Regions from separate parts of the Paenibacillus sp. FSL M7-0802 genome, predicted to be linked through region 2. Evidence: a T-box and tRNA genes for the amino acid it is inferred to sense, from the RefSeq annotation. Region 2 holds a T-box; the other regions hold tRNA genes.
The links. A T-box is a leader RNA that pairs with one kind of tRNA and senses whether it is charged. The one in region 2 lies ahead of leuS (leucine--tRNA ligase), so its partner is inferred to be a tRNA-Leu.
Positions count from the first base shown of each region.

Region 1: it has a tRNA-Leu gene. The T-box ahead of leuS (leucine--tRNA ligase) is inferred to sense a tRNA for this amino acid. The anticodon was not compared.
Region 3: it has a tRNA-Leu gene. The T-box ahead of leuS (leucine--tRNA ligase) is inferred to sense a tRNA for this amino acid. The anticodon was not compared.
Region 4: it has a tRNA-Leu gene. The T-box ahead of leuS (leucine--tRNA ligase) is inferred to sense a tRNA for this amino acid. The anticodon was not compared.

Region 1 covers NZ_JBBOSD010000001.1:686,659-688,864, forward strand. The annotation lists gene MHB54_RS03445 (MFS transporter) at 1-554, shown strand, start outside; tRNA gene MHB54_RS03450 (tRNA-Leu) at 980-1,063, opposite strand; gene MHB54_RS03455 (hypothetical protein) at 1,286-1,822, shown strand; gene MHB54_RS03460 (carboxymuconolactone decarboxylase family protein) at 1,965-2,206, opposite strand, start outside.
Region 2 covers NZ_JBBOSD010000001.1:4,785,431-4,787,636, reverse strand. The annotation lists gene leuS (leucine--tRNA ligase) at 1-1,038, opposite strand, end outside; T-box leader at 1,100-1,357, opposite strand; gene MHB54_RS21975 (tautomerase family protein) at 1,542-1,931, shown strand; gene MHB54_RS21970 (class I SAM-dependent DNA methyltransferase) at 2,004-2,206, opposite strand, start outside.
Region 3 covers NZ_JBBOSD010000001.1:1,245,854-1,248,059, reverse strand. The annotation lists gene MHB54_RS06245 (urease accessory protein UreF) at 35-772, opposite strand; tRNA gene MHB54_RS06240 (tRNA-Leu) at 1,036-1,118, shown strand; gene MHB54_RS06235 (glutathione peroxidase) at 1,264-1,749, opposite strand.
Region 4 covers NZ_JBBOSD010000001.1:775,754-777,959, reverse strand. The annotation lists gene MHB54_RS03895 (N-acetyltransferase) at 1-407, opposite strand, end outside; tRNA gene MHB54_RS03890 (tRNA-Leu) at 786-870, shown strand; gene MHB54_RS03885 (NAD(P)H-dependent oxidoreductase) at 964-1,494, opposite strand; gene MHB54_RS03880 (winged helix-turn-helix transcriptional regulator) at 1,692-2,048, shown strand.

The DNA of each region.
Region 1 (2,206 bases), 4.1 Mb from region 2:
TAACCGGGTCCATATTGCATCGCTATGACGTTATCCGTATTAAAAGCTTCTCTCTTCTGATTGCCGGTCTGGGAATGGGCATCTATCTCACGCAATTTAATTCAGGCATGGCCGGGCAGATTCTTGGATTGGCTTTACTTGGTGTGGGTTTGGGAGCAGGTATGACAGCAGCATCTCACTCCATTATGAACTATGCCCCGGCACACAAAGCAGGCATGGCTGCATCGATTGAAGAAGTTGCCTATGAAATGGGAGGAGCATCGGGGATTGCTATCATCGGAAGCATGTCAACTCTTGCGTATTCCCTAGCTATGAAAGTCCCTACGGGACTCCACGTTCCAGCGAATGTGAAAGACAGCCTGGATGAAGCGCTCATAGCTGCAGAGGGTTTGCCTGCCCAGGCTGCAGAAGCACTGAAAGATGCGGGCCGTTCTGCTTTTGATCAATCCTTTTTTGTTATCCTTGTGGGAGTAACTGCAATTTTGGTGGTAGCTTCGCTAGTTGTTCGTTTGGCAGGGGCGCGCTCCAAGAAAAAAAGAGATGTTGAGTTTTGATACAGTTAATTCCATGTAGTTAATTCTAAACAACTGCCGCTACATCTCACGAGCGGCAGTTGTTTTATTTGTTATTTTTTAATCGCCTCCAAAAGTCTCGTATTTAGTAGATTCAATTAGGAAAATTTCGACAGCCATTGGTAAGCATATTGAGTAGATTGAACTGAAATAAGATCAAGCATGGCAAGGCTGGAAAGAAAGAGATAGAAGAGGTGAAAATATCGACTTCATAATAGAAATGGGAAAAAATCCACCGGAATGCGCTTATAAGGTCATTCCAACAGTAGACTTATTATCCTGTTCTCATAGCTTCGGAGAGATTTCTTCGACACAGGTCTTGGGTAACAACTTAAATCTTTTAAGCATACAAAAAGGTCCGCAAACTGCTACAAAAGCAATTCACGAACCTGTATATTATAAGATGATGCGGTCGAGAGGACTCGAACCTCCACGGGGGTTAGCCCACACGGACCTGAACCGTGCGCGTCTGCCAATTCCGCCACGACCGCATATATGTTGTCATATACCTCGAAAGATCAATCTTTCTTAGCGACAAGATAGATCATACCATGCTCATATCAAGATGTCAAACCTTTTATGTTTGTTAATTTCCCCTTGATAAAAAAGGAATAATAAACTAAAATAAGAACATAAGTTCTCGGGAACGAAGGTTCTTTTTTTTTCAATCGGTTATGAATTATCATCACATTTTCCTAAGGCGGTGAATGGTAATGACTTCTTTAGATACTACTCAGCATGAATGGTCTCTTGTGAAAAGTTATCTGCTCCTTACCTTTATTCAAAAAGTATTTGAGCGGGACAGCCTAATTCTTGAAGAAAGCGGTATGCTGAAAACCCCTGATCTTTATGTCGAAATGGTTAACGCAGGTGTAGATCGTACCGGAATCCTGCTATCTGAAATAAAGCATGAATTTAATAAATATCACATTCATGTTCTAGACATACAACAAAACCACTCCGGCGTTCACGCCACCTATATAAGTAAAGGAAATAAAGAGCAGTTCAATATGGCTATGCCAGCATTCCGTAAAGAAATGTATGAGCGGATGCGAGCATATCTGGGGCTCTCGACCTCCATGCCTCATACAGCCGCCCTTCCTTTACTAGAGAAACATCGCCCCGAATTACCAAACAATTCAACTTCCAAACCCCTACGCATCGTTGAACGAAGTTTGGTTACATCCTCTTTGGCCTATAAGCGTAAAACGTCTCGCCCTGCTGCTTTTGCCGCAAGCAGAAGAGCATAGTCCCCGCACAACAAACACGCAAAAGAAAGAAGCTTCCGCAGACACCAACTGTGCTCGGAAGCTCCTTTCCATAACCATCATATATCAAAATCGATCTATATTCGCTATCACGAAGTATAAGCATATCTATTAATGATTTGCTTTATTGCAACGCCTTCTGTACACGCGTAACCCCTTGACTTAGAGCATGTCCTCCACCTACTGCTGCGGCCACAGCAATGGTCTCCATAATTTCCTGATCACTGGCTCCTTTGGACCGCGCCTCGTCCACGTGATAAAACGTGCATACTTCATTGTTGGCAAATAAGCCAATGCCTAGCGCAATCAGTTGCTTGGTTTTCTCATCTAAGCTGCCGGCTTGAAAGCACTCTCCGGTAAAGCGAT
Region 2 (2,206 bases):
AGGTACAGCCATAATCGCTCCAGTTCCGTAGCCTGCAAGTACATAGTCAGCAATCCAGATCGGCAGCTTTTCGCCGTTCACCGGGTTCACTGCATAAGCTCCTGTGAATACGCCTGTTTTATCCTTGGCCAGATCCGTACGCTCCAGATCGCTTTTACGAGCAGCTTGTTCACGGTACTGTTGTACAGCATCCTTTTGCTCAGGCGTAGTGATAATATCTACCAATTCCTGCTCTGGTGCCAGCACACAGTAGCTTGCGCCGAACAGTGTATCTGGACGGGTTGTAAATACTGTGAGTTGCTCGTCATAGCCTTCAATTGGAAAACGAACCTCTGCCCCGGTAGACTTACCGATCCAGTTCCGCTGCATATCCTTAATACTCTCAGACCAATCCAGTTCCTCCAGATCCTCCAGCAGACGATCCGCGTATTCCGTAATTTTCAGCATCCATTGACGCATTGGTTTACGGACGACCGGATGACCGCCACGCTCACTCTTACCGTCAATAACTTCTTCATTCGCTAGCACCGTTCCCAGCGCCGGGCACCAGTTCACAGGTACTTCAGCTACATATGCAAGACCGCGCTTGTACAGCTGGATGAAGATCCACTGTGTCCATTTGTAATAATCAGGATCCGTCGTGCTGATTTCACGATCCCAGTCGTAGGAGAAGCCGAGCGATTTGATTTGACGGCGGAAGTTATTTACATTTTTCACCGTAATTTCGCGTGGGTGCTCCCCTGTATCCAGCGCATGCTGCTCGGCAGGCAGACCGAAGGCGTCCCAACCCATCGGATGCAGTACGTTGTAGCCGCGCATTCTTTTATATCGTGAAACAATATCCGTAGCTGTGTAGCCCTCTGGGTGGCCTACATGTAGGCCGGCTCCAGATGGGTACGGAAACATATCCAAAGCATAAAACTTCGGTTTGCCCGGCTCTTCCCCGGTACGGAACGTCTTGTTCTCATCCCAATATTTCTGCCATTTTGGTTCAATACTTTGCGGTTGATAGCCGTGCTTCGGCTGTGTGTCTGTCATTGTCTTTTCCTCCTCAAACGGTATGCAACAAAAAAACCTCTGCATCCCGTAGCGTGTCAGCGCTAGGGACGAGAGGTTATATTCCCGTGGTACCACCCTAGTTAGCAGAAAGCGTTCTTCGCGTTCTACTCCCTTTGCACCTGATAACGGAGGTGATCCGATGCGGGTTAATAACAGGATACAAGCACCTGTATAGGGCATTCCTGCGTTGGACGCATATCTCCGAGGCGAGTTCACTTTGCACTGTCAACCGGCTTGCACCACCCGCCAGCTCTCTACATGTCCAGACAAAGCTACTATTCCTCATCAGCGATTGTTTAACCGTTAATAATGGCACTATTATATTGAAAACCGCGAAAAAAGTCAAATAAGGACTACCTTTGGTGTTAAAGACCCTCTTCATACTAATTGTTCATGACACATGCATACGAATGTTTTATAATGATTTCGAATTAAATCGCTTCAAGTTGAGATGAGTTGAGATAAGAAAGGTGAGCTGAGAAATGGCACAGATTAAAATTTACGGAATAAAAGAAACTCTAAATCCAATCAAAAAGCAACTTTCAGAGGTGATTCATTCTGCTGTGGTGGATGCGTTCAAATATCCTCCTGACAAGAGGTTTCAACGTTTTTTTCCTATGGATCAGGAAGACTTTATATATGCCGATGGTCGCTCTGAGGCGTACACCATTATTGAAATCAGTATCTTTGAAGGCAGAACGACAGAAGCTAAGAAGCAACTCATTAACCTGTTATTCCAAAGAATTAACGATCTTTTGGGTATTTCTCCACAGGATCTTGAGATTACTATATTTGAAACACCCAAACAGAACTGGGGCATTCGGGGTGTACCGGGTGATGAGCTTCAGCTGAGCTATAAAGTGAATATATGAGTGCAAAAAGACGCCCTTCATGTCATCATGAAAAGCGTCTTTCTTTTCCCATACTCGCTAAATGAAGCCTTGCTATTTTACAGCAACATAAAACAGTCTCGCCGCGTCATCTTCTGCTTCTACCCATTCAAAATCCGCATATACCTTCACATCACGAAAACCCGCTTTGGACAATTCTGCCTTCATCCAGTCTGGGTCATAGGCACGTTGAACATGTATTTCCTCGAAACGCTGGTATAGATCGCGTCCTTCTTGTTCTGCTTTCGCAAAGATAC
Region 3 (2,206 bases), 3.5 Mb from region 2:
TTTGGTGTTGTGACCACATTGGCGAAGCGACGCATCAGGGGGATGCTGGAAGGCGTTTGAATAGACCTGAGGAGGAAAACAGTCTAGGTTCATCCAATTGGTTATTATGGCTCATATAAAGAGGTAGAGTGATGTAGGAGCTGGACCAATGTCTGTGAAGAAAGCGACGCTGAGATGCAGTTGGCTCAGGTTGGTTAAGCTTCTTCCAGGCAGAGAGGAGCTCGCTTGTCATACGCTCCATAAGAGGGTTCTTTTCCTCATAAGGAGGATTGAGTAGTTTGAAGGCATCTTCCACACAGAAGGACACCGCTGCGCTAAGATAGCCGTGAACGGTCTGTTCTACATCGTTTCCGAGGAGGAAGTTAATCCAGGTGTGAACGGTAGCGAGTGTGCCAATCGCATTGTATTGAATGAGTATGGATTCCAACTGGTCAAATTCAAGCCAAGGATAAAGAGCCTTAGCGAGCTTGAGTAGACGCTGACCGGATAGACGAAACTCCTTCACATGCTGCCAGGAGGGACGTTGGGTATGCAGCATCTTATCAATGAGGGCGATCCGCCAACTGTCATTCTGCTGGATGGCGACATACAGACTTTTGATAGCCATGCCGTCAACGGTTGTAAATTGAGGATACAAATCATCCAGCATGTAATGTTCCAGGTCTTGTAGACTGTTCAAATGTCCGTTACGGGATAGTTTCTCCAGTCCGTTGAAACGGGTGAAGCCACCAACAGGTAGGGAAGGGTCCAACAATAATGCATAGTTCAGCAAGCGGTTGCCTTTATGCAGGGTGGTTCGCCTCCTCGAAGTGAATCCTTATGTTACGTTATTTCACTCTTTACTTGGGGGGGACGAAAGATATTCGAAATATATGTAATATATATTTACATTTAAGTAGCTTTTGTGTCAAATTAAATATTCTTATCGCTCATATATGTTAGTTAAAATAACATATAAAATAATTATTATATTTTTGTTTACAAATAGTTGATGAGAGAGTATAATAAATCTGTTGCCTCATTACATTATGATTTGCGGTCGTGGTGGAATGGCAGACACGCTATCTTGAGGGGGTAGTGGGCGTACGCCCGTGGAGGTTCGAGTCCTCTCGACCGCATTATATGCAAGACTCAGTTAAAAAAGCATCCTGACACGGTTTACGTGAAGGGATGCTTTTTTTGTTAAGCATTTTTCGTTATATCCTTTTGCCACAGAACAACGGTAGACAACCGGTCGTTTATTAACTGTGATAAAGAAGGATGTCAGTTTTGCTGCAAAAGCTTCTCTATATCTCCCGCCAGCTTATCTGGAGTGGTTTGCGGTGCATAGCGCTTAAATACGTTACCTTCTCGTGTAATTAAGAATTTAGTAAAATTCCATTTGATCGCTTTGGACCCTAATACCCCCGGAGCAGTTTGGGTCAGGTAACGAAATAAGGGGTGCGCTTGATCGCCATTGACATCTGTCTTGGCGAACATCGGAAAGGTAACACCATAATTGATCTGGCAAAACTCGGAAATCTCCTCGCTGGAACCTGGCTCTTGTTTGGCAAATTGGTTGCTGGGAAATCCCAAAATTTCGAGCCCCTGTTCATGGTACTGGTCATATAGCTCTTGTAGCGCTTTGTATTGGGGGGTTAACCCACATTTGCTGGCAGTGTTCACGATAAGCAGAACGTTCCCTTCATATGTGGATAACGGAATTTGTTTCCCTTGCAGGGTGTGCGCATCATATTCATAAACGGTCATAGTATCTCTCCTTATTCAATATTCAGCAATTAAATTGTAAGCAATTAAAATCGAGGTTGCAAGTTTTGAAAAGCTGTATCAAGCCTTTAGCCGCTGTAAAATCGTATTTTGTTCAAAACAGTAAATCGCACCGCAAATGGAGCGAATTAAGGTGTTTCTTCTTATAAAAGCGGGTTCAATCGGTGTTTAGCTGGTACATATAGCGTATTTTCTTCTCTTTTTACAAAAAAAGGCCAAAAACGCCCTACCCTACGCCAATATTGACATGCTTGTCATTTTCGAAAAGGGATGAAAAACAGAGATTGAAGGAGCTGTGAGAAGCATAGTTGCATTGTAAGCGCTATTATTAATATCCTAGGCTCTAAAGGCCGATTTATAACCCCGCAGTTGAGCTTTACAGTCTTCCATGCGCGGGTGTATGATTCAAGACGTAATTTCAAATTAACTTGAATGAAGC
Region 4 (2,206 bases), 4.0 Mb from region 2:
TCTTTCTCGTCAGTTTCGGCATCAACAGATTCCGCTTGAATGGTAAATCCATTTTTGGTATAGAAGTTAAATGCTTTCGTGTTCGACTGGTATACTTTTAATTGAATCTCATCATGTTGCTTCTTGATCCAATCTAGTAGTAACTTGCCATAGCCTTTTCTTTGAGAATCAACACGTATAAACAGAGCCGCCAAGTATCCATCCAACATGGAAACAAAGCCGCCAATGCTATGATCATCTTGTATGATAACGTAGTTTTGAGCGAGGGGAAGGTACCTGTTTTCCATCTCGGTAACTTGTGATGCCCAATACTGCGGAGCAATAAAATGATGGGCTTCTATGGAAGCATCTAGCCAGATGGCTGCCAACTCGTTGAGCTCTTCCACATTTGCGGGTCTAATCGACATCGTATCTCCTCTTTTCACAGTGCAGTATGTAATCTTATAGATGATGTTGAAATAAAAAAGACCGTCCGAGGACGGTCTTTCTACCCGTGGCGCTTAATTAAAGCTTTGATCCGTATCCCGCGCCTCCGTCAACTCTGTAAATTAGAGAATAACGGACCGGGTAAGGGATACGCTCAACATGTGATTATTGATGTTGACGCACCTCCTTTCCTGATGGACCCATTTTACCATATCTGGTTTGTGATATCCAGTGATTTTCTTATATTTGCGGAAATGATTCATAGAAAATATAATATAAAAATAGCTTGATTTTATGTTCTATGGGAGATATAATCTGAATTACCGTGATTGAAAAACATCGGTGTGAATACATAATATGCGGTCGTGGCGGAATTGGCAGACGCGCACGGTTCAGGTCCGTGTGGGCTAACCCCCCGTGGAGGTTCGAGTCCTCTCGACCGCATCATAGCCTAACATTTACAGGTTCTTGGATTGGCTGGATGCCACCAAGAGCCTGTTTTTATATGGTTAAGATGCGTGTACCATTATAACTATTTTATTTATACTGAAATATATATTTAATATAGTCCTTTGCACTCTGATTAATGTCTTCGTCGCTTGCTTGAAACGAGGCTCCGAAGACAGCGAAATAGGGTAATGTTATCGCGCCAACATGCACTGCGCTTGCTTTAAAAGGTGCTATAACTTCATCTACAGTAAAAGAAACGGAACCAGTAGGTGAGTAATTTTCTTTTTTATCGCCAATGGACATGGCTATCCCTAGCTTCTTTCCTTTTAGCTTATCACCTTGTGAACCATAAGCCCATCCATGAGTAAAAACATCATCCATCCATTTTTTTAATAAAGGCGGGTAACTATACCAATATAAAGGGAATTGAAATATGATATTACTATGTGCTTCAAGTAACTTTTGCTCTTTCAAAACATCAATGCTCCAGTTTGGGTACTCTTTATAAATTTCGTGAATTGTAATTTCATTGGTATATTGAAGTAATTCTCGTTTCCATCTGTTATTTACTCTAGAATCTTCGATATGGGGATGAGCTAAAATCACAAGAGTTTTCATCATAAATCACCTTTCTTACGTAACATATTTGCCTTTGTAGATGCTCTATTATTATTCTGTATGCTTCAAAAAAAGTAAATACACACAATAAAGTAAGATAGTTACTTGAAAGTGTGCATTGGACTTAGAGTGAAGATACGCAATTATAAAATTAATTAGATAAACTTTGTTATTTTTAGCGTTGAAGAGGTGGTACTATGAAACAATATAATTTAGGCATAGAAGCAACACTTGAGATCATCGGAGGTAAATGGAAATCATTAATCATTTGTTTATTAATGTCTGGTAGAAAAAGGACAAGTGAATTACAGCGTAGTATTCCGGGCATTTCTCAAAAGGTTCTTATACAGCAACTTCGCGAACTTGAAAAGGATTGTATCATAGGTAGACATGTGTATAATCAAATGCCTCCAAAAGTGGAGTATTATATAACGGAATATGGAATTACAGCAAATGAAATTATTGACTTAATGTGTTCTTGGGGGAGGGCTAATATCAAAATAAGACAACAGCAAGGAGAAGATGTGAAATTGTTAGAAAATGATTCGAAATGAATAGTGGAGTAAAAAAGCGTTGTAGACTATGATGTTTACGACGGTTTTCTTCGCCTGCCTTCAAGTGCTAGGTTATATGTTGAGCCGCAAGCTGATTTGCTATATAGTTATGACTGGACAACCATTCCATCCATATTAAATGAATGCCAAAGTAGGGG